Rhodopseudomonas palustris: one gene and its partner. The protein of the gene in region 2 interacts with the protein of the main gene of each other region in a pairwise test. Links are inferred from orthologs where the notes say so. Each region holds a gene or a part of one and is shown on either strand. Other genes may lie near its edges.

The links.
Region 1: the proteins of def (region 2) and HZF03_RS01165 interact in binary tests that used the Escherichia coli proteins (3 or more experiments, as listed by UniProt). The link is inferred for Rhodopseudomonas palustris from one-to-one orthologs.

The regions. Positions count from the first base shown.
Region 1 is NZ_CP058907.1:247,094-258,605, reverse strand. What follows is about bases 5,822-8,664. They hold HZF03_RS01165 (aspartate-semialdehyde dehydrogenase), read right to left. Parts: upstream 7,839-8,664; coding sequence 6,804-7,838; downstream 5,822-6,803. Other genes in these bases: HZF03_RS01160 (hypothetical protein), read left to right, coding at 8,055-8,664; HZF03_RS01170 (TIGR00645 family protein), read right to left, coding at 6,114-6,668; HZF03_RS01175 (carbonic anhydrase), read left to right, coding at 5,822-5,965. Also shown: HZF03_RS01200 (hypothetical protein), read right to left, coding at 85-432; HZF03_RS01195 (metallopeptidase family protein), read left to right, coding at 538-951; leuD (3-isopropylmalate dehydratase small subunit), read left to right, coding at 1,037-1,642; HZF03_RS01185 (methyl-accepting chemotaxis protein), read left to right, coding at 2,393-4,084; HZF03_RS01180 (HpcH/HpaI aldolase/citrate lyase family protein), read right to left, coding at 4,261-5,139; more of HZF03_RS01175, read left to right, coding at 5,321-5,821; more of HZF03_RS01160, read left to right, coding at 8,665-8,762; HZF03_RS01155 (hypothetical protein), read left to right, coding at 8,906-9,307; leuB (3-isopropylmalate dehydrogenase), read right to left, coding at 9,464-10,576.
Region 2 is NZ_CP058907.1:671,252-682,733, reverse strand. The notes cover bases 3,511-6,323. They hold def (peptide deformylase), read right to left. Parts: upstream 5,275-6,323; coding sequence 4,747-5,274; downstream 3,511-4,746. Other genes in these bases: HZF03_RS03140 (DNA recombination protein RmuC), read left to right, coding at 5,424-6,323; fmt (methionyl-tRNA formyltransferase), read right to left, coding at 3,736-4,668; truA (tRNA pseudouridine(38-40) synthase TruA), read right to left, coding at 3,511-3,549. Outside these bases: dapD (2,3,4,5-tetrahydropyridine-2,6-dicarboxylate N-succinyltransferase), read left to right, coding at 173-1,018; HZF03_RS03165 (DUF805 domain-containing protein), read left to right, coding at 1,037-1,510; dapE (succinyl-diaminopimelate desuccinylase), read left to right, coding at 1,510-2,673; more of truA, read right to left, coding at 2,812-3,510; more of HZF03_RS03140, read left to right, coding at 6,324-6,626; HZF03_RS03135 (AmpG family muropeptide MFS transporter), read left to right, coding at 6,695-8,074; HZF03_RS03130 (hypothetical protein), read right to left, coding at 8,115-8,543; recombination mediator RecR, read right to left, coding at 8,563-9,165; HZF03_RS03120 (YbaB/EbfC family nucleoid-associated protein), read right to left, coding at 9,263-9,583; HZF03_RS03115 (DNA polymerase III subunit gamma/tau), read right to left, coding at 9,605-11,476. UniProt on the Escherichia coli protein: Removes the formyl group from the N-terminal Met of newly synthesized proteins. Requires at least a dipeptide for an efficient rate of reaction. N-terminal L-methionine is a prerequisite for activity but the enzyme has broad specificity at other positions.

The DNA of each region.
Region 1 (11,512 bases), 430 kb from region 2 along the record:
CGAAGTTCCGAAAATCAATGGATTTGCTTGGTAGTTGGCGTACCAACGAGGCGCTGCTGCGAAGCCTTTCGCAGAAGGTGATGCTCAGCCGCGACGCCAGAAGCAGTTCATCCGGGGCACGATCACGGTGCCGCTTGGGCGATATTCCTGGACGTAGCTGGCGGTGCAGTCGCGTACTGCGTTCGGGCCGGGGTTGTAGCGCGGGATGACGTCGTCGCCCTCGTCGCGGGGATAGACCGGCACCCGTCGCGGCGCCCGGCGAACACGGTCCTGCGACGAGACGTCGGTGAGGCGATCGGCCGCTGCGCGATCCGCGTTCGCTGCCGCGGTCTGCTGGGCCTGAGCCGAGGTCGTTGCCGGCAGGCCAAACGCCAGCCCAAGTCCCAGCGCTGCCGCTGTGATCGTGATCCGCCCCTTGCCGAGCTGGTCCATGCTGCCATCGCCCCTTCTAAGCCCCGCGGCAACGTCCCCGATCATGGCGCCGTCGTCAACCGCAAGCCGCTTGCCGCCCCCACCCGATCGCGTACAACGGCCGGTATGTGGATCAATGCCAAAGCCCCCTCCCTCGCCGATCTGGAACAGATGGCGCACGAGATGTTCGCCCGCCTGCCCGGCGAGTTCCGGTCGCTGTGCGAGGACGTCATCATCCGGGTCGACGATTTCGCCACCGAGGAGGTGCTCGACGAGCTCGGGGCCGAGACCGAATTCGACGTGCTCGGGCTGTTTCAGGGCATCGGCTTGCCGCAGCGCTCCAGCCAGGACGTCGCCCCGATGCCCAATATGATCTGGCTGTATCGCCGGCCGATCCTCGACTATTGGGCCGAGCACGACGACAGTCTGGGCGAGATCGTCCGCCATGTCCTGGTGCACGAGATCGGCCACCATTTCGGCCTGTCGGACGACGATATGGAAGCGATCGAGGCCAAGGCCGACGAACTGGCCGAGGATTGAGCCTGCCGCGCGCGGCTCTGCGGTTTGCCGGCTTGACCGCCGGCCAAGGGGCGTTAAGACCATTCCAAACCCCGGAGACCTGACGATGGACAAGTTCACCACGCTGGAAGGCGTCGCTGCGCCGCTGAAGATCATCAATGTCGACACCGACATGATCATTCCCAAGCAGTACCTGAAGACCATCAAGCGCACCGGTCTCGGCAAGGGCTTGTTCTCGGAGCAGCGCTACAAGGACGACGGCAGCGAGAACCCGGATTTCATCCTCAACAAGCCGGCCTATCGCGGCGCCAAGATCCTGGTCGCCGGCGACAATTTCGGCTGCGGCTCGAGCCGTGAGCATGCCCCGTGGGCGCTGCTCGATTTCGGCATCCGCTGCGTGATCTCGACCTCGTTCGGTGACATTTTCTACAACAACTGCTTCAAGAACGGCGTGCTGCCGATCCGGGTGTCGCAGGCCGATCTCGACAAGCTGTTCGACGACGCCGAGCGCGGCTCCAATGCCACGATGACGATCGACCTGCAGGCGCAGGAAATCCGCGGTCCCGACGGCGGCGCGATCAAGTTCGAGATCGACCCGTTCCGCAAGCACTGCCTGATTAACGGTCTCGACGACATCGGCCTGACGCTGGAAAAGAAGCCGTCGATCGACGCCTACGAGACCAAGCTGAAGACCGAGCGCGCCTGGGCGTAACGCCCCGGTTTCCTCGCTTGGCGGGAAGACACGCGGCGAACCGGTGGCCCCGCTTGCGGTCTGTCGGAAAGTTCGCCGATCAAGCTTCGTGATGGCCGGGTTCGCCCCGGCCATTTTCGTCTTTGTCGTCACGTCGGCTCCAAGGCGTAGATTCTCGGGCTGTCCGAGCATGACGCGGCGAGAGTAGGCGTTCGACATCGCCGGTTGAGTTTCAACCAGGCCCTGAGGCTCCCTTGAGCCGCATCGCGTCAGTTAATCTATGAAGTGCGCTATGCGACCACGCAATTGCGTCTGCGCTCACTTCAAGCTTCTTAAACCCGCAATGCCGACGCTTGCCTCGGATCGAGGCGCTGCCGCAGACTCTGATCGTCTGCAATGACGATGCCAAGCGTGGCGTGGGTGCGATCCGAGATTGTGCCACGATGGTCGTATGGACTCGCGCGCTGCATCGTCGCAATGCATGCCGTGCTACGCGGTTTGAAGTTTGCGTTCGGCAATGACGGGAGTTTCCGACCTGCCCCGTCTCGAACTAACTACGCAGACGTTGCACAATTCATCCGATCGAAAGTGATCCGATAACGGTTCTGCGTTGCGCAGAACCGCGCATTCGCGTGTTCGTTGAATGACAAGAGTGTGTCGCTCTCACTTGGTATGATTACGATCTTTAGGGGCGGATTTTCCTGCGACGTAACGTCGTCTTAAGCGGCTGGAACTAATCAGGTCGAAACCGATCCACCCGAGACTAACGTCATGAAAATTCGTCTTTCGATCACATCGATGATCGTCGCTTTCGCCGTGGTTGTTCTGGTGAGCCTCACGGCGATGCTGACCACCAACTTCATGGCGCTCAATCAATTGCGGGTCGGCGGGCCGCTGTATTCGCAGATCAAGCTCGGCAACGATCTGGTCGCCGACATTCTGCCGCCGCCGGCCTATGTGATCGAAGCCTACCTCGAAGCGACGCTGGCGCTGCGCCGGCCCACCGAGTGGCGCGCCCATGCCGCCAAGCTCGAGCAGCTTCACCGCGACTATCTCGATCGGCAGAAATACTGGTCAGGCTCAGAGCTCGATCCGGTCCTGAAGACGCGGCTGACCGTCGACTCCGACGCGGCCGTGCAGAAGTTCTGGAGAGCGGCGGAGCAGGAGCTGATCCCGGCCTTGAGTGCTGGTGACGAGGCAGCGGCGGAGGTTGCCTACACGAAGCTCGATGCAAGCTACGCGGCGCATCGCGCCATTATCGACGACATCGTCAAGCGCGCCAACGCCGAGAACGCCGAGCTTGAAACCGAAGCCGCTCGTCAGGTCGGCAGCTACTCGACAATCGTGTGGATTCTGTCAGGCTTTGCGGCGCTGCTGATCGCGCTCGGCGTCGCCGGCCTCGCGGTCGGAATGGTCCGTCCGTTAGTGCGGCTCACCGCGGCCATGCAGGCGATGGCCGCCGGCATGCTCGACGTCGTGATCCCGGGTGCAGGCCGCAGCGACGAGATCGGCGGCATGGCCAAAGCGATCACCGCGATCAAGACCAACGCCGAGCACAAGGCGAACCAGGAAGCCGCCGAGAAGAGCCGGCAGGAGCATCTTGTCGCCGAGCAGCGCAAGGCCGATATGGCGCGGCTCGCCGACGGTTTCGAAGACGCGGTCGGAGAGATCATCAAGACCGTGTCGTCCGCCGCCAACGAATTGGAAGCCGCCGCGCACTCGCTGTCCTCGACCGCGGCTCGCTCGCTCGAGCTTGCGGTCGGCGTCGCCTCGTCGTCCCAGGAGGCCTCCGCCGGCGTGCAGTCGGTGGCGTCCGCCAGCGAGGAACTGACCGCATCGGTCCACGAGATCGGCCGGCAGGTGCAGACTTCTGCGAACGTGGCGAACGAGGCGGCCGATCAGGCGCGCCAGACCAATGAACGGGTCAGCGAATTGTCGGCCGCTGCGGCCCGGATCGGGGATGTCGTCGAATTGATCAGCAACATTGCCGGGCAGACCAATCTGCTCGCGCTGAACGCGACGATCGAAGCCGCCCGGGCCGGTGAAGCAGGCCGCGGCTTCGCCGTGGTCGCGTCGGAGGTCAAGGCGCTGGCCGAGCAGACCGGCAAGGCCACCGGCGAGATCGGTCAGCAGATCACCGGCATTCAGGCGGCGACCGGCGAGTCGGTGGCTGCCATCAAGGAGATCTGCTCGATCATCGGCCAGATGTCGGAGATCTCCTCCTCGATCGCCTCCGCGGTCGAGGAGCAGGGCATGGCCACCAAGGACATCGCCGTCAACATCCAGCACGCGGCCCACGGCACCTCGCAGGTCGACGAGGACATCGCCCGCGTCCAGGCCGGCGCCCGCGAGACCGGCGCAGCCTCGGTGCAGGTACTGTCCGCCGCCAAATCGCTGTCGAGCGAGAGCAGCCGCCTGCGCGCCGAGGTCGGCAACTTCCTGGCGTCGGTGCGCGCGGCCTGATCGGGCACCGCTCTTTGCAGTCAGAAACACGTCATTCCGGGGCGCCGCGCAGCGGCGAACCCGGAATCGCGATGTTCAAATAACCAACGATCGCAAAACAATCTCGGGATTCCGGGTTCGCGAGCTGTGCGCTCGCGCCCCGGAATGACCATCCGCTGTATTAGCCGCTTGCGGCCTTAATGGCCTGCGGTCTCGATCGCGTCGGCGATCGCAATCGTCTTCTTGGCGATTTCGGCGTGCAGGCGTTCGACCATGCGGCCGTCGAGCTGGATCGCGCCGCGGCCCTGGTTCTCCGGGCGCTCGAATGCGGCGAGGATCTTGCGGGCCTGGGCGACGTCTTCGGGCGGCGGCGTGAAGGCGGCGTTGCAGGCGTCGATTTGGCCGGGATGGATCAGCGTCTTGCCGTCGAAGCCGAGGTCGCGCGCCTGCGCGCACTCTTCCGACAGGCCGTCGACATTGCCGATGTCGCTGTACGGTCCGTCCAGCGCGATCAGGCCGTGGACGCGCGCGGCGAGCACGCAATGCGTGATCATCGACAGCATGGTGGAGCGGCCGGGCAGCATTCGAATGCCGGTTTCGCGCGAGATGTCGTTGGGGCCGAACACGAAGCCTTCCAGCCGCGACTTGGCCTCGTGCTTCTGTGCGGCCAGTTCCTCGGCATGCAGCACGCCGCGCGCGGTCTCGATCATGATCCAGACCCGGATCGATGGATCGGCGCCGAGTTCGGCGAGCTTGTTGCCCACGGTGGCGATGTCTTCGATGCTCGAGACCTTCGGCACCAGAATGCCGTCCGGCCCGGCCTTTGCGGCCATCGCGATGTCGTCCTGCCACCACGCGGTGTCGAGCGCGTTGATCCGCACCAGGACTTCGCGCTTGCCGTAGCCCTTGGCCGCCACAGCCGCTGCGATCTGGTCGCGCGCCGTATCCTTGGCGTCGGGCGCCACCGCGTCTTCGAGGTCCAGGATCAGGCCGTCGACGGGCAGCAGCCGGGCCTTTTCAAGCGCCCGCGCGTTCGATCCCGGCATGAACAAGAGGCTGCGGCGCGGTCGAATCATGGTTCCCCCTTCGGCGTCACGAAAACGTCCGAGCCGATAGCATCTCGATCATCCGGTCGGAAGGCTTGTTCGCGGCCCCGTCCTGTGATTATGCGAGCGGCATCAGGCCGCGCGCGTCGCGATGGCGGTATCGTTCGCCGACGTGCCCCACCCCCGCACCCTGAAGGAGGGAACTGCGCCGATGACATCCTTTCCGAAGTCACTGATCGACGGTTACGAGGCGTTCCGGACGCAGCGGCTGCCGACCGAGCAGAGCCGCTTCCGTGAACTCTCCGAGCGCGGTCAGTCGCCGGAAGTGATGGTGATCGGCTGCTGCGACAGCCGCGTCTCGCCGGAGGTCATCTTCGACGCCGGGCCGGGCGAGATTTTCGTGGTGCGCAATGTCGCCAATCTGGTGCCGGTGTACGAGCCGGACGGCGGCGCCCACGGCGTTTCGGCGGCGCTGGAATTCGCCGTGCAGGTGCTCAGGGTGAAGCACATCGTGGTGCTCGGCCACGCGCTGTGCGGCGGCATCAAGGCGTTCACCGACAAGACCCCGCCGCTGACCGAAAGCGACTTCATCGGCCGCTGGATGCAGATGTTCACCAAGCCGGGCGAAGTGGTCGAAAAGCGCGACCACGAAACCGTGCAGGACTTCCGCACCCGGATCGAAAAGGCAGCGGTGTTCCGCAGCATCGAGAACCTGATGACGTTCCCGTGCATCAAAATCCTGGTCGAGCGTGGCAAGCTGCAGCTCCACGGCGCCTATTTCGGTGTCGCCGACGGCGATCTGTTCGTGCTCGATCAGGAGAACAAGCAGTTCGTGCCGGCCGCAAAAGTCGTGTGAGAGCAGACGCGACGTCATGGCCGGGGCTGGACCCGGCAATCCATCGTTTGGAAGCCAATCAGCTAATCGTTCACTGCGCTTCGCGCGGGATGGATGCGCGGGTCAAGCCCGCGCATGACGCTGTGCCGGGAGAGCGCCAAGGAAGCGGCTAATGTCCGCCTTTATCGTCGCTGTGGCCCCAGCGGTCGGATAGCGCCATGATCAGGGTCGAGACCACGAACACCAGATGGATGCCGACCAGCCAGGTGAGTTTGGTCTGATCGTAGCTGTCGATGTTCATGAACGCTTTGAGCACCTGGATCGCCGAGATTGCCACGATCGAGGCCAGCAGCTTCTGCTTCAGTCCGGCGAAATCGACCTTGGTCATCCATTCCGGCCAATCCGGATGATTGCCGGGGTCGATCCGCGACACGAAGTTCTCGTAGCCGGAGAACACCACGATCAGCACCAGATTGCCGGTCAGCGACACGTCGATCAGGCTGAGCACGCCGAGGATGATGTCGGATTCCTTGGCGAGCGTCGCGTGCACGATGAACTCGTACAGCAGCATCACGAATTTATAGAGCAGCACGACGAGGCTGATCACCAGACCGAAATAGAACGGCGCCATCAGCCAGCGGCTGTTGAACAGCAAGGTCTCGAAGCCGCGCTCGACGTGTTTCGCGGAGGACGGGGATGGCGTCGGATCAGGTTGGTCGGTCATGGGGCGGCCGTGGGCAATGAAGCTGCGCCAGCCTAACGTGCGGGCGCGCTCGCGTCAGTACCGTTGCGCACCCCGAACGAAAATGGCCGGGGACGAGCCCCGGCCATTGCCTGTCGATATCAAAATTCCTGACGGCTATGCCGCCTGCTTCTTGGCGGTGATCAGCTTACGGTTGATCAGCACTTCGGCGATCTGGATCGCGTTCAGCGCCGCGCCCTTGCGCAGGTTGTCGGACACGCACCACAGCACCAGACCGTTGTCGACGGTCGGGTCGGTGCGGATGCGGCTGATATAGGTCGCATCCTCGCCGGCGGCTTCATACGGCGTGACGTAGCCGCCCGGCTCGTGCTTGTCGATGACGAGGCAGCCCGGCGCCTTGCGCAAGATCTCGCGCGCTTCGTCGGCGCTGATCGGGTTCTCGAACTCGATGTTGACCGATTCCGAGTGGCTGACGAACACCGGCACCCGCACGCAGGTCGCGGTCAGTTTGATCTTGGGGTCGAGGATCTTCTTGGTCTCGACCACCATCTTCCACTCTTCCTTGGTAAAGCCGTCTTCCATGAAGACGTCGATCTGCGGGATGAGGTTGAAGGCGATCCGCTTCGGGAATTTCTTATTCACCAGCTCGCTGTTGGTGTAGACGGCCTTGGTCTGCGAGAACAGCTCGTCCATCGCGTCCTTGCCGGCGCCCGACACCGACTGATAGGTCGACACCACCACGCGCTTGATCTTGGCGTGATCATGCAGCGGCTTCAGCGCCACCACGAGCTGCGCGGTCGAGCAGTTCGGATTGGCGATGATGTTCTTCTTGGTGAAGCCGGCCGCGGCCGCTGCGTTCACTTCGGGAACGATCAGCGGCACGTCCGGGTCCATCCGCCACGCGCTGGAGTTGTCGATCACCACCGCGCCCTGCGCACCGATCTTCGGCGACCATTCCTTCGACACTTCGCCGCCGGCCGACATCAGGCAGATGTCGACGTCGCTGAAGTCGTAGTGCTCGAGCGCCTTGCATTTCAGGGTTTTGTCGCCGTAGCTCACCTCGACGCCGACCGAGCGGCGCGATGCCAGCGCCACCACCTCGTCGGCCGGGAATTTGCGTTCGTCCAGAATGGCGAGCATCTCACGCCCGACATTGCCGGTCGCACCCACTACCGCGACTTTGTAACCCATCGTTCACTCTCCGAAGGAATTTGCTCCGCTGCGGCAGGCCGCAGCAAGGAGAAGTCAGCGCTTCTATGCGAGAAACGCCTCGGACACAACGTAGTAGCCGTTCGAGCCCGCGCAATGCGAAGCAGCCCTGCCCTCCGCGCCGCAGCCTCCCGGCACCGGATTTATCCGGCGCTGCAGAGCTTCGCCGAGGAATGTCGTGACACCCTGCTGCGGACGATGGCCTATGTGGGCGCGCTGGCGCTGATCGGCCTCATCGTATTCTACACCGCCAATCCGCTGACCGACGCCGCGATCACCGCGGCGACCACCGCCGAGGCCGGACTGGGCTGGAGCGTGGCGACGCGGTCGCAACCGGCCTACGCGCTCAGTCAGCTCGATTGGCCGGGCAAGGCCGAGACGACCGAAATTCTGCGCCACCCCGATGGCGGCCGCAAAGACATCCTGCGCTTGGCTGCGCCGGGAGAGCCGGTGACGGCCGAGATCGAGATCTACCGGATCGGTCGTGAGACCTCCCGTGTCGCGGCAGAAGCGGCCCTGGCGGCCCGCATGGACCCGGCTGGAACTGCGACGATCGAGACCGCCGGGGTGATCGATACCAAGTTCGGCCCGGTGCCGCTGTTCAGCCTCCCGGGGAGCGATCGGCCGGCCGGTTCTTGTCTGGGCTTCGTCAAAGCGATCGATGCCGCGAGTTTGAGGATTTCCGGTTTCTCCTGTCGCGGCGACAGCGGGCCGCAGCGCCGGTCCGCGGCGGCCTGCCTGCTCGACCGGCTGGTGCTGCTGGGTGGTGATGCCGCGACGGCCGCTGCGTTCGCCCAGGCGGAGTTGCGGCGCGGCAGCTGCGCGCCGAATCAGTCCGCGGCTTCGGAGGCGTCCGCCGACTGGCTGACCGGTCCGCAGGACCCTCTGCTGCGCGGTCGGCTATGAGCGAAAGACGGGCCGGGGGCGGCGTAACGCCCTGGAGTTGATGCAACATTTTGGCGACGGGCGGATTGAATGATTGTCGGCTGGTGTTGCCGGATTGATCTTGTGGCCGGTGTGCGGCGGCGGCTACAAAGGACGAACCTGGAATGCGCCTGCCGATGGGGACCCCGATGTTCGTGAAATCCACTGCCGCCAGACTGTTGCCGGTCCTGCTCGCGGCAGCCGCCGTCGCCGTGATCGGCGTCAGCAATGCCGATGCCGCGCCGAAGAAGAAGCGGGTTTACGGCACCTCCGACCAGATCCGCTACGGCTCCCGCGGCCCGAACGTGGTCTATCAGGCCGGTCCCCGCACCCGAGTGTACGTCACCAAGCGGTCCTGGCTCGATGCCGGCACCGAAGTGCAGCCGGGCGAACGTCACTTCTCGGACTACGCCTTCCCGCCGGGCTATTCGTTCGCCCGCGAGAACGGCCAGCGCCCGCTCGACCGTTGGCCGCTCAACCCGGCCTCCGATCTCGGCGGCTCTCCGACCGGTTTCCCGCTGTACTGATCCGCTGCGGCACCCGTAGCGACAGCTTCAGAAACGAAAACGCCCGCCGATCCGGCGGGCGTTTTTGTTTGGGTTCAGGTCCCCGCCGGGCTGGGCCCGGCGGTTCCTCGCATTGTTGAAGATCGGTTCGCGGCGGCTGGCCCGCGAATGATCTCGTCAGGCGTGCAGGGTCTGCAGTTCGGTGACGATCGCTTCGCCCATCTGCGAGGTCGAGATCACCGTGGTGCCTTCGCTCTTGATGTCGGCGGTGCGCAGGCCCTTGGCCAGGACCGCGGCGATCGCTTCGTCAAGCTTGTCGGCCAGCGCGCCCATGTCGAGCGAATAGCGCAGCGCCATGCCGAACGAGGCCAGCATCGCCACCGGGTTGGCCATGCCCTTGCCGGCGATGTCCGGGGCCGAGCCGTGCACCGGCTCGTACATCGACTTGCGCTTGCCGGTCTTGGCGTCGACTTCGCCGAGCGAGGCCGACGGCAGCATGCCGAGCGAGCCGGTCAGCATCGCGGCGATGTCGGACAGCATGTCGCCGAACAGGTTGTCGGTGACGATGACGTCGAACTGCTTCGGCCACTTGACCAGGTTCATGCCGCCCGAGTCGGCGAGCTGGTGGTCGAGCTGGACGTCCTTGTATTCGCGGTCGTGCACGGCGGTGATCACTTCATTCCAAAGCACGCCCGTCTTCATGACGTTGCGCTTCTCCATCGAGGTGACCTTGTTGCGGCGCTTGCGGGCGAGGTCAAACGCGACCCGGCCGATCCGCTCGATCTCGTAGGTGTCGTAGACCTGAGTGTCGACCGCGCGCTTCTGGCCGTTGCCGAGATCGGTGATGGTCTTCGGCTCGCCGAAATACACGCCGCCGGTCAACTCGCGGACGATCATGATGTCGAGGCCTTCGACCACGTCGCGCTTCAAGCTCGAGGAATCCGCCAGCGCCGGGTAGCACACTGCCGGCCGCAGATTGGCGAACAGGCCGAGATCCTTGCGCAGCCGCAGCAGGCCGGCTTCGGGGCGGGCGTCGTAGGGCACGCCGTCCCACTTCGGGCCGCCGACCGCGCCGAAGATCACCGCGTCGGAGTCCTGCGCCAGCGCCATGGTGGCGTCGGTGATCGCCACCTTGTCGGCGTCATAGGCGGCGCCGCCGACCAGGCCGTGCTCGGTCTCGAAGCTGGCAATGCCGGCCTTGTTGAGCCAGTCAATCAGCCGGCTGACCTCGGCCATCACTTCGGTGCCGATGCCGTCGCCGGGGAGAAGAAGCAGTTTGTGCGTTGCCATGATCGGGTCCTTGCAAGCGTCATCGCCGGGCTTGACCCGGCGATCCATCGTTTCGAGACGGATGGATGCCCGGGTCGAGCCCGGGCATGACAGGAAGAAATGAATTCGCGGGGCCGAGTGCTAGATCGCCGGTGCGGGCTTGGCAAGACAGTGTTGCCGCCGCTGCGTGTTGCGGGTGGGGCGCATTCGCTGCCAGAATGACCGAGCCGGAGACCCTTTCTTGACCCTGCTCGACCGCACCGAGGCGGCGCCCGCTCACCCCGCGCGCCTGATCCTGATCCTGTCGCTTGCGCCGACCGTCGGGCTCGGGATTGGCCGCTTCGCCTATTCGCTGCTGCTGCCGGATATGCGCGACAGCCTCGGCTGGTCGTATTCGGCGGCCGGATTCATGAACACCATCAATGCGGCGGGCTATCTGGTCGGCGCGCTGGTGACGTCCCGGCTGGTCGCCCGGTTCGGCATGGCGGCGATCGTGCGGGTTGGCACGCTGGCCTGCGTCGCCTCGTTGGCGCTATGCGCGCTGTCGGGCAATTTCGCCGTCCTGTCGGCGGCCCGGCTGATTGCCGGGATCGGCGCGGCGCTGGCGTTCGTGGCCGGCGGGGGCGCTCGCCACCACGATCGCCCAGGCGCAGCCGGCGCGGTCGGCATTTCTGCTCAGCCTGTTCTATGCCGGCCCCGGCATCGGCATCCTGTCGTCGGGGCTGATCGCGCCGTTTCTGCTGCAGGCGGCCGGCCCCGGCTCATGGTGGATCGGCTGGCTGGTACTGGCGGCGCTGTCGGCCGCGATGACCCTACCGGTGCTGCTGGCGCCGATCGGGGTCGATGGCGGGCTCGGCGGCGGCCGCGCAGCGCCGTTCCGGATTGCCCCCGTGCTGGTTTATCTCGCCGGCTACTTCATGTTCGGTGCCGGCTACATCGCCTACATGACGTTCATGA
Region 2 (11,482 bases):
CCCCAAAGAAAGACGTCATCGCGCACGCAGACGGGCGCCCCAGTATTCCAGAGCGTCTGCGATTGCCGCCCCCCACTTCAGCGCCCCTCGCCCAGCCTTGACTCTCTCTGGTCGAATCCGGACAACACTCCGCAAAACTCTCCCTGAAATCAGCCTTCCCAAGGACCCGTCGATGCCGCTCACCGCCCTGGAATCTACCATCAACGCCGCTTTCGACGCGCGCGACACCGTCACCGCGGCGACGCAGGGCGAGATCCGTCAGGCCGTTGAGGACTCACTCGATCTGCTCGACCAGGGCAAGGTGCGGGTCGCGCAGCGTGATGCCTCCGGCGCTTGGACAGTCAATCAGTGGCTGAAGAAGGCGGTGCTGCTGTCGTTCCGGCTCAACGACATGGGCGTGATCGCCGGCGGGCCGGGCGGTGCCAACTGGTGGGACAAGGTGCCGTCGAAGTTCGAGGGTTGGGGTGAGAACCGCTTCCGCGAAGCCGGCTTCCGCGCGGTGCCGGGCGCGATCGTGCGCCGCTCTGCCTTTATCGCCAAGAACGCAGTGCTGATGCCGTCGTTCGTCAATCTCGGCGCTTACGTCGATGAAAGCACCATGGTCGACACCTGGGCGACCGTTGGCTCCTGCGCCCAGATCGGTAAGCGCGTGCACATTTCCGGCGGCGCCGGCATCGGCGGGGTACTCGAGCCGCTGCAGGCCGGACCGGTGATCATCGAGGATGACTGCTTCATCGGCGCGCGCTCCGAGGTCGCCGAGGGCGTGATCGTCCGCAAGGGTGCTGTGCTGGCGATGGGGGTTTTCCTCGGTGCGTCGACCAAGATCGTCGACCGAGAGACCGGCGAAGTCTTCGTTGGCGAAGTGCCGGAATATGCCGTGCTGGTGCCCGGCACCCTGCCCGGCAAGCCGATGAAGAACGGCGCCCCCGGCCCGGCCACCGCCTGCGCGGTGATCGTCAAGCGCGTCGACGAGCGCACCCGTTCCAAGACCTCGATCAACGAATTGCTGCGAGACTGATCCCCAGAGGAGGCGCGGATGGACTGGACCACGCTGTTCTTCAGCTTTCGAGGTCGCATCAACCGCGCCAAATACTGGTTGGTCGGACTGATCTACGTCGCCGCCTGGATGGTGTTCACCGTGCTCGCCATCACTTGGCTCGGCGGCATCGATCCCGACCAGCTATTCCGCTTCGCCGGCGGCGCAATACTGATCTGGCTGATCGCGATTGCACTCGGCCTTGCCGGCACCTGGTCGGGCCTGGCCACCGGCGTCAAACGGCTGCACGACCGCGATAAGAGCGGTTGGTGGATCCTGCTGTTCTGGTTCGGCCCGAGCCTGCTTGGTGGCTCAAATCAGACCATGGAGGACAGCCCCGTCAGCCTCGTGCTGGCGCTGATCGGGCTCGGCATCGCGATCTGGGGCTTCGTCGAACTCGGCTGCCTGCGCGGTACCCCCGGTCCTAACCAATACGGCCCCGACCCGTTGGAGCCGCAAGGCACGCTGACCTGATGACCTCGACTCCGACTGCGCTTTCGATCGCCCAAAACCTGCTGCGCTGCCCGTCCGTGACTCCGGCGGACGCCGGCGCACTCGACGTGCTGGAGACGCTGCTCAAGGGGGCGGGCTTCACGGTGCATCGCGTCACCTTCTCGGAGCCGGGCACCGCCGACATCGACAATCTGTATGCGCGGATCGGCGACGGCGCGCCGCATCTTTGCTTCGCCGGGCACACCGACGTGGTGCCGCCGGGCGATGCCAGTGCCTGGACCCACGGCGCGTTCGCCGGCGACGTTGCGGACGGCCTGCTGTACGGCCGCGGTGCGGTCGACATGAAAGGTGGTATCGCCTGCGCGGTCGCAGCGACGCTGGACTACCTGGCGGCGACCGGCGGCCAACCCAAGGGCTCGATCTCGTTCCTGATCACCGGCGACGAGGAAGACGTCGCGGTCAACGGCACCGTCAAGCTGCTGCAATGGGCCGCCGAGCGCGGCGAGCAATTCGATCACTGCATCGTCGGTGAGCCGAGCAATGTCGAGACGATCGGCGACACCATCAAGATCGGCCGGCGCGGCTCGCAATCCGGCGTGCTGATCGTCGACGGTGTGCAGGGCCACGTCGCCTATCCGCACCGCGCCGCCAATCCGGTGCCGGATATCGCCCGGCTGATCACCACGCTGAACGACGAGCCGCTCGATCACGGCTCGGCGCAATTCCAGCCGTCCAACCTGGAATTCACCTCGGTCGATGTCGGCAATCCGGCCACCAACGTGATCCCGGCGCAAGCGCGCGCCAAATTCAACATCCGCTTCAACGATCACCACACTCAGGAAACGCTGAAGGCACTGGTCGAGCAGCGGCTGGCTGCGGCGTGTGGCAACCGCATCCGCGCCCACATCGAATGGCTGCCGTCGAACGCCGATGTGTTCGTCACCAAGCCCGGCGCCTTCACCGATCTGGTCGGCGCCGCGATCGCCGAGGTCACCGGACGCACGCCCGAGCTCAACACCGGCGGCGGCACATCCGACGCTCGCTTCATCGCGAAATATTGCCAGGTGGTCGAATTCGGCTTGGTCGGCCAGACCATGCACCAGATCGACGAGCGCACGCCGGTCAGCGACCTCGACAAACTCACCGCGATCTACCGCGGCGTGCTGCAGAGATATTTCGCCTGACTCTCCCCGTCATTCCGGGGCGCGAGCACAGCTCGCGAAACCGGAATCCCGAGATTCAGGGCACCACTGAATTCGCGACAACATCGGGATTCCGGGTTCGCGCGTTTCACGCGCGCCCCGGAATGACGGCCGCGCCGCTCAGTAATCCACCTGCATCAGATACAACCCTTCCGGCGGCGCGACTGGGCCGCAGGCAGAGCGGCGACGCGCGGCGAGCGCGGCGGCGAGATCGTCGGCGGTCCAGCGGCCTTCGCCGACCCACACCAGCGAGCCGACCATCGAGCGGACCTGGCTGTGCAGATAGGAGCGCGCGTTGGTGATGATATCGACCGCATCGCCGTCGCGAACCACGTCGAGCACGTCGAGCGTCTTTTCAGGCGAGGCGGCCTGACACTCGGTGTCGCGGAATGTGGTGAAGTCGTGCTTGCCGATCAGCACCTGCGCGGCACGGTGCATCGCATCGGTGTCGAGCTGCTTTGGCACCCGCCACACCTTGCCGAGGTCGAGCGCCAGATTGGAGCGGCGGTTGGCGATGCGGTAGCGATAGTGCCGCCTCACGGCCGAGAACCGCGCCTCGAACGTGTCGGGTACGATCTCGGCTGCCAGCACCGCCACCGGGTTGGGGCGCAGATGGGCATTCAGCGCGTCGCGGAGCTTGTCGGCGCGGAACGGCTTCGGAATATCGACATGCGCGACCTGACCCAGCGCATGCACGCCGGCGTCGGTGCGGCCGGCGCCGTGGACCCGCACCGCCTCGCCGCAGGTCGCCAGCGCCGCAACCTCCAGCGCGCCCTGCACCGACGGCAGTGCCGGCTGCAACTGCCAGCCACAAAACGGCGCGCCGTCATATTCGATGGTGAGTTTGTAGCGGGGCATGCGACTCATCTTTAGGGCGCGGCGTAGCCCCGAATTCTGTCGTCATCGCCCGGCTCGACCGGGCGACCCAGTATTGCAGAACGTCAGTAACAGATCACGAACGCTCTGGGATACTGGGCCACCCGCTTTCGCGGGTGGTGACGACCGAAGGTGGGGTGGCGCTCAGGCTCAGGCTGCGCCTCAGCCCTAACCCACCCGCACACCCTTCGCGATCGGCGTGCCGCGCAGAAATTCTTCGGCGGTCATCGGCTGCTTGCCGGCGCGCTGCAGCTGCGACACCCGGATCGCCCCATCACCACAGGCGATGGTGAGATGGTCGCCGATCACCTCGCCGGGCTCCCCACGCCCGTCCGCGATCGCGCAGCGTAGCACCTTGATCCGCACCGGCTGACCTTCGATCGGCAGTTCGCACCACGCCCCCGGAAACGGCGACAGGCCGTGGATGTGGCGCAGCACCGCCCGCGTCGGCTTGGCGAAGTCGATCTTGGCTTCGGCCTTGTCGATCTTGGCCGCGTAAGTGACGCCGTCTTCGCTCTGTTTGGTGAGCTGCAGCCCGCCGCGCTCCAGCGCCGCCATCGCCCGCACCATCAGATCGGCACCGAGCCTGGCAAGCTGATCGTGCACGTCCGTGACCGTCATGGCATCGGTAATGGCGATGCGCTCGGCCATCGCGACATCGCCGGTGTCCAGCCCGGCGTCCATTTTCATCACCATCACGCCGGTCTCGGCGTCGCCGGCCATGATGGCGCGATTGAGCGGCGCGGCGCCGCGCCAGCGCGGCAGCAGCGAACCGTGCAAATTGTAGCAGCCGAGCTCGGGGGCATCGAGAATCGCCTGTGGCAGGATCATGCCATAAGCGACGACGACGGCCGCATCCGCCTCGTGGGCGCGAAAATTCGCCAGTGCTTCATCGGTGCGTAGCGTCTTCGGCGTCAGCACGGGCGCCTGCAACCGGTGCGCGGCGAGCGCCACCGGCGTCTCCTGCAGCTTCATGCCCCGACCGGCAGGCTTCGGCTCGCGCGTATAAACCGCGGCGATGTCGTGGCCATGAGCCGCCAGCGCCAGCAGCGTCGGTACCGCGAACTCGGGCGTTCCCATGAAGACGAGGCGAAGCGGCATGGCGTGAAGGTCCCGGACAGGTCTGGGCGACGGAGGGCCGAGCGTCGCAACGCGCCGGCCGATCACCTTCGCGAGCGCTCAGACGTACTTGATGCCGCGCTTGGCAGCCTTCTCGAACTTGCGGATCACCATCGCGCGTTTCAGCTTCGACAGGTGATCGACGAACAGCACGCCGTTGAGATGATCGATCTCGTGCTGGATGCAGGTCGCGAACAGGCCGTCGGCGTCCTCTTCCTTCACGTTGCCGTCGAGATCGGTGTAGCGGATCCGCACCGTCTTCGGGCGCTCGACCTCGGCATAGTATTCCGGGATCGAGAGGCAGCCTTCCTCGTAAACGTTCATCTCCGAGGACGCGCCGACGATCTCAGGATTGATGAAGGCGCGCGGATCGCTCTTGCCGTCGCCCTCCTTGCGAACGATGTCCATCGTGATCAGCCGCACCGGCTCGGCGATCTGGATCGCCGCCAGTCCGATCCCGGGGGCCTCGTACATGCTCTCGAACATGTCGTCGGCGAGTTTGCGGATCTCGGTCGTCACCTCGGTGACGGGCTTGGAGATCTCGCGCAGCCGTTTGTCGGGCAGAATGATGATTTCGCGTAGGGCCATGGCGGCGATTTAAGCGGCGCCGACGTTGCGGTCAATCCGGGACCGACCGGAGCTTCTGCCACTTTCGGCGCGGCTCGCCTTAAAGGTCTGTTCAGCGTCATGTTCTATCTTCGTTCTTGATGGCTGTGCAATCTGCTACACCGGCGGCGATGGACCAGATTCTGTTCAGGCTCGGCGATCTGCCGGTCAACATCGGCATGGCCGCCGCCGTTTTCGCCGCCCTGGCGCTGGTCCTGCTGACGACCATCGTCGTGCTGATCGCCCGTGGCAGCGCCACGCGGCGGACCGCGGAAATCGATCAACGACTGGCGCTTTTGATGCGGGCTCAGCACGAGGCCAACGGCCGGGTCGATGCGATGGGCCGGGCACTCGCCGGCCGCCAGGCCGAGATGGCGCGGGCGATGAGCGAACGGCTCGACAGCGTCACCCACCGGTTCGGCCAGTCGCTGACCCAGTCGACCCGATACACCATGCAGAGCCTGCAGGCGCTGCACGAGCGGCTCGGCATCATCGACCGTGCCCACGACAACCTCACCGAGCTGACCGACCAGGTGACGACGCTCCGCGACGTGCTCGCCAACAAGCAGGCCCGCGGCGCCTTCGGCCAGGCGCGGATGGAGACGATCGTGCAGGACGGGCTGCCGAAAGGCTCGTTCGCGTTCCAGTACACGCTGTCGACCGGCAAACGGCCAGACTGCGTGGTGCTGATGCCGAATCAGCCGCCGCTGTGCATCGACGCCAAGTTCCCGCTCGAAGCGGTCACCGCGCTGCGCGAAGCGACCACCGAGGAAGCCAAGAAAGCGGCCTCGCAGCGGCTACGCACCGACGTGATGCGCCATGTCGACGATATCGCGTCGAAATACCTGATCCCCGGCGAGACCCAGGACACCGCGCTGATGTTCGTCCCGTCGGAGTCGGTCTATGCGGAAATCCACGAAGGCTTCGACGACGTCATTCAGAAAGCCTACCGGGCTCGCGTCGTGCTGGTGTCGCCGTCTCTGCTGATGCTGGCGATCCAGGTGATGCAGCAGATCCTCAAAGACGCTCGGATGCGGGACGCCGCCGACCAGATCCGCACCGAGGTGCTCAGTCTTGGCGACGATCTGGCTCGGCTGCGCGAGCGCGTCACCAAACTGCAGACCCATTTCGGCCAGGTCACGGACGACGTCCGCCAGATCCTGATCTCCGCCGACAAGATCGAGCGCCGCGCCGCTCGGATCGAGGAGCTGGACTTCACCGACCAAGCCGCCGGGACGGCATCAGCACCTGCCCCCGAAGCCCCATTGGCGCCGGATCGCGCCGATCTGTTCGCCGCAGCGAGTTTCCGGATCGATGAAATGACGCGGAGCTGACGCAGCCCGCTCGGGCCGCGACCGCCGGGCCGTCCGCCCGGTGTCGCCGAATCGGATAGGTTCATCCCATGACCAGCCCTACTGCCGGCCTGCCAGAGGCCGATCCCGCCGCTCCGCAGATCTCCACCAAGCCGAGCTGGCGCGAGGCGATGGCGGTGTACTTGCAGCCGCGGGTGCTGGTGGTGCTGTTCCTCGGGTTCTCGTCGGGGCTGCCGCTGGCGCTGTCCGGCTCGACCCTATTGGTATGGATGCGGGAGTCCGGCGTCGACCTCGGCACGATCGGGTTGTTCGCGCTGGTCGGCACGCCCTACACGCTGAAGTTCATCTGGGCGCCGCTGGTCGATGCGCTGCACGTGCCGCTGTTCACCAGAGCATTCGGACGCCGCCGCGGCTGGCTGGTGTTCGTCCAACTGCTGCTGATCGCCGCGATCCTGCTGCTGGCGCTCACCGATCCGGCGAAGTCGCCGCTGTATGTGGCAATCGGCGCGCTGCTGGTCGCCACCGCCTCGGCGACCCAGGACATCGTGGTCGACGCGTTCCGGGTCGAGAGCCTGCCGGAAGAGGAGCAGGCTGCCGGCATGGCGTCCTACGTGGCTGCCTACCGCATCGGCATGTTGATCTCCACCGCCGGCGTGCTGTTCCTGGTCAGCGCTTATGAAAGTACCGGACTGACCCGAACCACCGCATGGATGTGGGGCTATGTGACGATGGCCGCGATGGTGCTGATCGGCACCGTCACCGCGCTGCTCGCCACCGAGCCGGAACAGTCGCGCCGCGCCGAAGCGGCGACCAGCGGCGAGAGCGCATTGAAGCGGGTGATCCACGCCGCTCTGGGGGCGTTCACCGAATTTCTCACCCGCAAGGACGCGCTCACCGCTCTCTCCTTCGTGGTGCTGTTCAAGTTCACCGATGCATTTTCCGGCACCATGACGGCGCCGTTCGTGATCGATCTCGGCTATTCGCGCAATGATTATGCGGCAATCGTGAAGGGCGTCGGGCTGGCGGCGACGCTGATCGGCGGCTTCGCCGGCGGCTATCTGGCGCGGCGCTATTCGCTGGTGGCGAGCCTATGGATCGGTGCGGTGCTGCAGGCGGTGTCGAATCTGGCGTTCGCCTGGCTGTCGACCGTCGGCGTCAACCAATGGGCGCTGGCGCTGGCGATCTCGGTGGAAAATTTCACCGGCGCGATCGGCACCGTGATCTTCGTCGCCTACCTGTCGGCGCTGTGCCAGAACCCGCTGCACACTGCGACGCAATACGCGCTGCTCACCGCCCTCGCCGCCGTCGGCCGCACCTACCTGTCCGCGAGCGCCGGATACGTCGCGCAGGCCACCGGCTGGCCGGCGTTCTTCACCATCAGCGTTGCGGTCGCGGCGCCGAGCTTGGTGCTGCTGGCGTGGCTGCAACGCCGCGGCCATTTCGCCGCGCTCGGACCGGTGAAGGTTTAGGCGCCGCCCGCTCCTCGCAACGCCGACGAGAGCCCGTCGCTTACTTCACCAGACTCCATTTCGTCACCACCGCCTCGCTCATCTGGCCGGGCTCGTTGGCGCACGCTACCGAGCTGACCTTCAGCGCCACCTGCTTGCCGCGGTGTGACTTGAGCTGCGCCGCCTGGGCATCGTCGGCGGGGACAATCTGGAAGGTCTCCGGGCCATTCTCGAGGTTGCACAGCCCGGACGGTGCCGGCAACCGGCGCGGATCGCTGACGAGCTGATACACCGGGCCCTTTGTGCCCTTGGCCCGCGTCTTCAACGCATTCAGCTCGCCGCTGAGAATGTCGCCCACCCGCAGCGCGGTCGGCTTCGGCAGCGCTGCCTGCGTCGCACCCTGCGGCGAATCTTGCGCGGACACCCCGGAGGCAACGAGCGTCAGGGCGAGCGCGGCAATCGTCGAGAGCGTCAAGCGTGGCTGAGTCATCAGGTCCAATCCGGTTGGGTCAGAACAAGGTGCGCTGTCGCATCGCCGCCGACAGCGTACCTTCGTCGAGATAGTCGAGTTCGCCACCGACCGGCACGCCGTGAGCGAGCCGGGTCACCTTGACGTTGGCGTCCTGCAAGAGGTCGGTGACGTAATGTGCGGTGGTCTGGCCATCGACGGTGGCGTTGAGCGCCAGGATGATCTCGGCAACGCCGGGGTCATGTGCACGCTTCACCAACGCGTCGATCGTCAGATCTTCGGGGCCGACGCCGTCGAGCGGCGAGAGCGTCGCTCCCAGAACGTGGTACCGGCCGTTTGTGGCAGAGGCGCGTTCGAGTGCCCACAAATCCGCAACGTCAGCCACCACCACGATGATCGAGGAATCCCGTCGCGGATCGGTGCACACCGTGCACGGGTTTTGTGAATCGATGTTGCCGCAGGTGCTGCACACTTCGATCTTGTCGATCGCAACCTGCAGGGCGGAGGCGAGCGGCGCCATCAGCGCGTCGCGCTTCTTGATCAAATGCAGCGCGGCGCGGCGCGCCGAGCGCGGCCCCAATCCGGGTAGCCGCGCCAGCAACTGAATCAGACGTTCGATCTCGGGGCCTGCGGCACCGGCCATCGGGTCTCCGTGTGTTGATCAGACGCGACGACGCACCGCTCCGCCACTCTCATTGACGAGACGAGCGTCTAAGGCGCGAATCGAAAGGCCAGAAAGACTAGCCCAGGCCGAGCCCGGGCGGCAGGCCGAGGCCGCCGGTCAGGGCCTGCATCTTCTCCTGCATCGCGGCTTCCGCCTTGCGATGGGCGTCGCCATGCGCCGCCACCAGCAGGTCTTCGAGCACTTCGCGCTCGTCGGCCTTGATCAGCGACGGATCAATCGAGATGCCACGCACCTCCATCTTGGCGCTCATCCGTACCTTGACGAGGCCACCACCGGACAAGCCTTCGACCTCGATCTGGTCGAGCTCAGCCTGCATTGCCTTCATCTTCGACTGAAGCTGGGCAGCCTGTTTCATCATGCCGAGAAAGTCAGCCATGATCGGTTTCCTTTCAGATCGCTAATCGTCGTCGTCGATTCGCTCGGAGGGATCGTCCATATCAGACTCGATCTCCACCGGCTCGGGGGCGAGGCGCCGCACCGTCAGCTTGGCGCCGGGAAATCGCGCCAGCACTTCCTGGACTCGCGGATCGTTCTCCGCCGCACGCTCGCGTTCGTTCTGCTGTGCCATGCTCTGCTGGCGCAGCGTCGGCTCGCCTGGCGCGTTGGAGACGATCACGGTCCAGCGCCGTCCGGTCCATTGTTCGAGCTTGCGGCCGAGATCGTTGATCAGGCTGCGCGATGCGCTCGGCTCCAGCGCCAGTTCGAGCCGTCCGTCCTCGATTCGCACCAGCCGCACATCGGCTTCGAGCGCTAGCCGAGTCATCACGTCGCGCTTCTCGGAAGCCAGCGCGACGAGTTGCGGAAACGTCGTGATCTTCAGCGCCGGTGGTTCGGGCGCTGGCGCCGGCGCGCTGACCGGCGAACGCGCCGCACCGTCGGGGCCGCCGCGCAGCATGGTCGGCGCAGTTGCGGCGCTCATGGTCGGTGCGCTACGCGGCATCATCGCACTGGGAGCGGACAAAGCCGGGGCCGACGCCAGGGAAGCGGACGGACCGCCGCGACTGCTGCTGCCACCACCGCCTGAGATGGCCGGCGCATCGCCGCCACCGCTCTGCTCCAACATCCGCAGCACTTCATCGGGCGTCGGCAGGTCTGCCGCATAGGCGATCCGCACCAGCACCATTTCGGCGGCGGCCGCCGGGCGGGTCGCTCCCTGCACCTCGGCGATGCCCTTCAGCAGCATCTGCCACATCCGCGACAGCACCCGCATCGACAGCTTGGCGGCGAATTCGCGGCCGCGCACCCGCTCGGTCTCACCGAACGCAACGTTGTCGGCGATCGCCGGCACGATCTTCACGCGGGTGACGAAATTGACGAATTCGGCGAGATCGGACAGCACGACGACCGGATCGGCACCTGTGTCGTACTGGTCTCGGAATTCAGCGAAGGCGGCTGCAATATCGCCGCGCGCCAGTGCGTCGAACAGTTCGATCACGCGGGTGCGGTCGGCGAGGCCGAGCATCTGCCGCACCGCGTCGGCGCGCACTAGGCCGGCCGCATGCGCGATCGCCTGGTCGAACAGCGACAGCGAATCGCGCACCGAGCCTTCGGCCGCGCGCGCGATGATTCCGAGCGCCTCAGGCTCGACCTCGACGCCTTCCTTCTGCGCGATATTGCCAAGATGCGTCATCAGCACGTCGGCTTCGACCCGGCGCAGATCGAAACGCTGACAGCGCGACAGCACCGTCACCGGCACTTTCCGGATTTCGGTGGTGGCGAACACGAATTTTGCGTGCTCCGGCGGTTCCTCAAGTGTCTTCAGGAAGGCGTTGAACGCCGCCGTCGACAGCATGTGGACTTCGTCGATGATGTACACTTTGTAGCGCGCGGAGGCCGGCGCGTAGCGCACGCTATCGTTGATCTGGCGAACGTCGTCGACGCCGGTGTGCGAGGCGGCGTCCATCTCCAGCACGTCCATGTGCCGGCTTTCCATGATCGCCTTGCAGTGCACGCCATGCACCGGCATGTGGATGGTCGGCCCCTTCACCGAACCGTCCGGCAATTCGTAATTCAGCGCCCGGGCGAGGATGCGCGCGGTGGTGGTCTTGCCGACGCCGCGAACGCCGGTGAGAATCCAGGCCTGCGGAATCCGTCCGGTATCGAACGCGTTGGAGACGGTGCGCACCACCGCTTCCTGGCCGATCAGATCGTCGAAGCTGTTGGGGCGATATTTCCGCGCCAGCACCCGATAGGCACCGGCCGGCGCGCTCGCGCTGACCGGCTGCTCAGGAGCAGCGGGCGGCGTCGCGGAAAGGCCAGAGTCACTCATCGGTCG